DNA from 2 places in the Vibrio sp. 11986-1-5 genome. Region 1 is predicted to be linked to the other one. Evidence: riboswitches for the same ligand, from Rfam matches in the RefSeq annotation. Region 1 holds a riboswitch; the other holds the start of a gene.
The links. Region 1 has a riboswitch for lysine ahead of lysC (lysine-sensitive aspartokinase 3). Riboswitches for the same ligand answer to the same signal wherever they lie in the genome.

Region 1 (3,217 bases):
GTATAAACTATTGACGGGGGCCGTATGATGATAGCTACGTTTGCTCGCTCCACTCCAATACCCAAGGACTAAGCTTTGATCAAGAAACCAACTTTGAGGTGCTGTAGTACGTGCATGTATTTTATCAATCGCAGCGGGAGAAAAAGTTAATGGTGATAAACCTGGCACACAAGATAGGCATTTCTGACTTCCAGAATACACCGCATCCAGTTGCCACTCATCGACCAATAGCGGTACACCACCCAGTGATGTAACTGCATCAACAATTGTCAACATGCCGTATTGCTTGGCTAACTGGCCGAGAGATTGTGCATCACTACAAGCCCCTGTTGACGTCTCTGCATGCACAAAAGCCAAAATTTTTGCATCGCTGTGCGCTGCTAACGTGGCAGCGACTTTATCAACTGAAACTGGCTTCCCCCACTCATCATCAATCACAATCACTTGTGCGCCACAACGAACGGCATTTTCACGCATTCGTTCACCAAACACACCATTACGACAGACAATCACTTTATCGCCGGGCTCAACTAAATTAACGAAACAAGCTTCCATGCCCGCACTACCCGGTGCTGATACCGCAATGGTAAATTCGTTGTTAGTTTGAAAGGCGTATTGTAATAACTGCTTTAGTTCATCCATCATGGCGATAAATAATGGGTCAAGATGACCAACGGTTGGTCGACTCAACGCTTGTAATACTTGCGGGGCAATATCTGAAGGACCTGGTCCCATCAATATCCGACGAGGTGGAATAAAACTGCTAATAGCCATGGTTGCTCCTTGCTGTTTCGATGGCGAGAGTGGTTGAGGTTAATGCAAATTATCTCGTATCACAATGCGACCGAAGTCTAGTGATCGAACCATATTCACATTCTGATCATTTTTATTTGCATTAGTGACAACATTTGCAATTGACATTAATGCAACAAAACCGTTCAATGAATGCGCTATCTATATCAAACAGACCAACAAAGTACATTAAGTCTCGAAGGTATAGCAGAAGAGGAGCACTGCCCAGGCAGATCATTTGTGGAGCCTCAACTCCAATACAAACGATCCATGGGGAGCAGTGCCGAGGTAAAACAAAGGTGAGGCTTTGATTTACCGGTTGCATGGGCTGAATCCCTGTGACTGTCACCAGACGAAACTGGTGAAGAGCTTCTGAGGACATCGATTAACCGTTATCCCTCTTTATTTGCTCTCAGTTCACACTCTTCAAAACATTGGACGTTGGATTACCAACCATTTTTCATTTATAGGAAGTCTTGGGAGACATGCTGTGAACGCATTCAATGTCGCTAAATTTGGCGGAACAAGTGTTGCTAATTTTCAAGCGATGAGCTGCAGTGCAGCGATCATCGAAAATAATCCCACCACTAAATTGGTGGTGATCAGTGCCTGTTCAGGAGTGACCAATCTGCTGGTTGAATTGGCAAACGGAGTACAAGATAGCCAACAGCGCGCGATGATTATTCAACAATTAGCGGATATTCACTACGCTATTATTGAGTCTTTAAGCGCTCCGCAAAAGGTCAGTACTGAGATAGATGTCATCTTAGAGACCGTTCGCCGAGCAGCGGATGCCGCCGCATTTGAAGTCAGCAAAAAATTGACTGATCATCTTGTCGCTTGCGGGGAGTTAATGTCCACTTATTTACTCACTCAAATCCTTTGTGAGCGTGGTGTCGATGCCGTGCGCTTTGACGTTCGTCAAGTGATGCGTACTGATGATCATTATGGTCGAGCCGAACCACAGCTAGCCGAGTTACAAGCTTTAGTGACCGAAAAATTACAGCCACTCTGCCAACAACACGTTGTCGTCACTCAAGGTTTCATTGGTGCCGACCAAGATGGAAATACCACCACCCTTGGTCGAGGAGGCAGTGATTATTCCGCAGCGTTAATCGCCGAAGCAATGCAAGCGTGCGGCCTAGAAATTTGGACCGATGTACCGGGAATGTATACTACCGATCCTCGGATTGTCGCCAAAGCGGCTCCGATTGCTGAAATTAGTTTTAGTGAAGCATCAGAAATGGCCAATTTTGGTGCTAAAATTCTTCACCCTTCAACTCTAGTACCTGCGATTCGTCATGGTATTCCTGTCTTTGTGGGCTCGTCCAAAGCACCACAAAAGGGAGGCACTTGGATCCGCCAACAGGTCGACAGTACCCCACTATTTCGAGCCCTCGCACTACGCTGTAATCAAACGATGGTCACTTTGCGCAGTGCGAATATGTTCCATACTTATGGTTTTTTAGCCAAAGTATTTGAAATATTAGCCAAACATAAAATTTCTGTAGATCTGATCACGACTTCAGAAATTAGTGTATCGCTAACCTTAGATAAAACCGATACATCAGGCGGCAACCCTGAATTACCACAACACGTTCGCCAAGAGTTAGAGGCTTTATGTACGGTAGAAGTCGAACACGATCTCTGCTTAGTCGCGCTGATTGGTAACAAAATGAAAGATAGGCCCGGTTATGCCAAACGAGTCTTTAGTGTGTTAGATGAATTTAATCTACGAATGATTTGTTATGGCGCCAGCGCCCATAATCTCTGCTTTTTAGTCAATAGCCACGTTGCTAAATCGGTCATTCAAAAGCTGCATCAAGAGTTATTTGAATAACACTAAACTCAAACAGGCAGGTCGTCATGATGCGACCTGCCGAGCTTGGAGTGTTAACCGTTAATATTGGGGCCAAGCCACTTTTCGGCGGTTAATTTATCCCAGCCTTTACGCTCAGCATAACTTTGAACTTGATCTTCTTGGATCTGAGCTATGGCAAAATAACGTGAATCTGGATGAGAAAAATACCATCCCGAGACCGATGATCCCGGCCACATCGCGTAACTACTGGTTAACGACATGCCTATATTTTCTTCAACCGATAGCAATTGCCATAGCGTGCCTTTTTCAGTGTGCTCAGGACAAGCCGGATAACCGGGTGCCGGGCGAATCCCCTGATACTTTTCGCGGATCAAATCATCACAGGTAAGCTCTTCTTCACTCGCATAGCCCCAAATGTCTTTACGCATCTGCTGATGTAAATACTCAGCAAAAGCTTCCGCTAAACGATCCGCCACCGCTTGAATCATGATCGCATTATAATCATCCCCTTGGGCTTTATAAGCATCAGCCAGCTCCCTTTCCCCAATGCCTCCAGTGACAGCAAAAGCGCCGATCCAATCTTGTTTCGCTGATGATTTCGGC
Region 2 (3,217 bases), on a different contig from region 1:
GCCATCACACCGGATAATAAAAATAAGATCACCGGTAACCAATGCGGATTGATATTACCTTGTACTAATGAAGATAGGTAAGCCCCTGTTTTCATATCACCGATGACGGAACCGATTGTCCAAGCAAAGATAAGGATCAAAATGGCACCAAACATGGAACGAGCACCAATCCACATCGTCATTAGTGTGTCACGTAATGGCATTTTTTGTTTGAATACCGTTACTAATGCCGCCAATAATCCCGTGGAGCCACCATAAACTAATGAGGTGCCTACATCAGTATTTTCAAATGCACCGAGAATACTAAAATCAATCCCCTCACCAGATAAAGCTTGGCCACCAGTAAACAGCATGGCACCAATGGTAGCGATAATCAGCAGAACAATCGGCAAGACCAGATCCAATACTTTACCGTTCTGACCTTCTGGAATATCAAGCTCTTCATTCAACTGATGAGCAACGGGGCTATCATTATCTTGATCGTTATCAAAACCTCGACCTTGCGATGCATTAATTTCATGACGACGCATCGGGCCAATATCCATTTGGAACCATACGACGGCAAAGACCATAAGCAGGGCAAAAATCGCGTAAAAGTTCATCGGAACAAGGCGTAAATAAGCCCCTAGAGGTGAATAATCGGTAATACCATGAGAAACCAAAATACCGCCAATAATCGTCATTATATACGCGCCCCAGCTAGAAGCAGGCATGACAACGCACATGGGTGCGGCAGTAGAGTCTAAGATATAAGCCAGTTTGGCACGTGATACATAAAAACGATCCGTGACTGGTCTTGAAATTGAGCCGACGGCTAAACTATTAAAATAGTCATCAACAAAAATAAACACTCCCAGAAAAGCAGCGAGTAATTTAGCACCGCGTTTGCTTTTTACGCGAACTTGCGCCCACTCGGCAAATGCACGAGTACCACCGGATAAGGTAAGCAGTGCGGTCATCATGCCTAACAATAATAAAAAGCCAACAATACTCATGTTCCAAGTATTGATACCACCATCAGCAATAAACACACTGAATACTTGACCACTGGTATAAGAAAACGCGTCAGTGACTGAATAGTTAGCCAGCAGTAAAGCGCCAATTAAGATACCAACACCAAGAGACAACAGTACTCGGCGGGTAATAATTGCTAAGCCCAATGCCACCAGCGGGGGTAACAAAGACAAAGGCGAGGAAGCAAAATCAATTACATTCATGATCTTCAAAAACCAATAATAAATGGCAAGAGATCTACTGCAGACAAACTGGACGACACTCGTCATCACAGCTTATGTTGAACTAAGCGAAAGGGAAGCGAACACTTCACCCAACCCTACAGTAGCGCTCCATAGTTTAACAACACAGTACCGAGCTTTACTTGGATTATGCTCTCCAACGTATACGATACTTAGACTATGGCAGTGTTGTCCCTATTCGATAACAACCCCAGCAAGCCGTGTTGATCGACGACTTACTTCGGCGGTAAGGCCTTTCACTTGGATTCATTGGCATCACCCCAATCCTAGTTACTTTTCAATACCGCACCTCTACATCGAGAAATCAACTTACTTAACTCTCTTAAGTAACCCATGACTCTCGCATTAGGTCATCGCATTGTACTTATCATCTTTGTCAATGCAACCCATAGTGAAGTTTAATTCCTTTCGATGCTCTATAAGTTGCACTCATGTGTCCGTTTCGCAATAAATGGATTATTTCATGGCTAAATCAGCCCGATTTTAAAATTAACACCGACGAACGTTGATAGCTGCAGGATGATTATGCAATGAATATCACTAAACATAGTCGGTAAGCTTGAAAAAACTGCGCTTATGTTTAACGTAATGTTCAAATATGGTCATATTTATGGGCTATCCTATAAACGAATAATATTAATCTTCGGTTTGTTAATCTTTTTTTACGCAATATTCGTGTTATTATCACATTCCAATATTGCTAGAATAAATAACTAGGTTTAATATCAACTGGTAAACCATTTTAATCTCACAGGAAACAGTAATGTCTGAACTAACTAAAACGCTATTAAATATTCGTAGCCTACGTGCATATGCTCGTGATTTAACTCTAGAACAACTTGAAGAAGCACTTGATAAATTAACGACTGTCGTTCAAGAGCGTAAAGAGCTTGAAGAACAAGAAAAAGCAGCACTGGCAGAACAAGAAGCTAAGCTCTCAGCAATTGCTGAGCAAATAGCTAAAGAAGGTATCGATGTGAGTGCTTTAATTTCTGCTCTTGCTGGCGAAACCAAAACTAAAGCAAAAAGCAAACAAGGCAAACGTGCACCACGCCCAGCCAAGTACAAATATATGGACAATGGCGTAGAAAAAACCTGGACAGGCCAAGGCCGTACACCTTTAGCGATCCAAAAAGCGTTGGATGAAGGTAAATCATTAGAAGAGTTTGCTATTTAACTCTTTTATTTCCTCTCTACTTAATTAACGGCTCGGTATTTATTCGATACTTACCGCATCAATCAACCTTGAGGTATCACGCTCGATTAATGAGCATTCCGTTAACAAGAGAGGTTTATCTGTTATTCAATAAAGGCTCCGATTAGGAGCCTTTATTATTGTGCGCATCAAATAATCAGCCGCTGTATGTTCACTGTTTTTATCGTTCCCAGTAGGCTTCTTCTAAACTGTCTTCTCGCTCAGGTAATCCACGAGATAGACGGGGTGAATGTTGTACTAATACCTCATAACTGGCTCGATTAGAATATTTACATACCTGAGAGAAAGAAGAGTACGTTAAAAATGGATACTGGTGCTTGCTAGAATTAGGTACGTTTTCTTTATGGTACTTATTCGCAGCCATATCGTGTAATAAAGCCGACAGTGCAGCATCGCCAGCACCATTGGTATTTTTAATTTTTTCAGGGCCGCCCATATATGGCGAAATATGCGAATAAACTCGGATAGGATTTTCACAACCAAGACGGCTGGTTGGTCGACTAAACTCATAACGGTTAAATTCAGCAATGGAGCCTGGTAATAAAGGGAGAGAAGTTTCACGTTTCGCTGAATCCTCTGTATAACCAGCCATAAATAAACCCACTGGACCAGCAGTACACAGCACCAAATCCACCCAGTCTAATGCTTTATCAGAAGCAGCCAGTGGATCTTGCTCTCCGGTTAATGCCTCAGCTTCGTCTTCATTCATGGCTAACACGGTGACGTGGTCATGTAAAAAGCGTTG

Region 2: it holds a riboswitch for lysine, as region 1 does, so the genes downstream of both, AACS00_RS05215 (Na+/H+ antiporter NhaC family protein) here and lysC (lysine-sensitive aspartokinase 3) in region 1, are expected to answer to the same signal.

The regions. Positions count from the first base shown of each region.
Region 1 is NZ_CAWNVW010000002.1:113,120-116,336, forward strand. It holds gene AACS00_RS01120 (pyridoxal-phosphate-dependent aminotransferase family protein) at 1-774, opposite strand, end outside; lysine riboswitch at 996-1,172, shown strand; gene lysC (lysine-sensitive aspartokinase 3) at 1,283-2,632, shown strand; gene metH (methionine synthase) at 2,686-3,217, opposite strand, start outside.
Region 2 is NZ_CAWNVW010000011.1:489,742-492,958, reverse strand. It holds gene AACS00_RS05215 (Na+/H+ antiporter NhaC family protein) at 1-1,217, opposite strand, end outside; lysine riboswitch at 1,332-1,558, opposite strand; gene AACS00_RS05210 (H-NS family histone-like protein) at 2,020-2,433, shown strand; gene AACS00_RS05205 (inosine/guanosine kinase) at 2,633-3,217, opposite strand, start outside.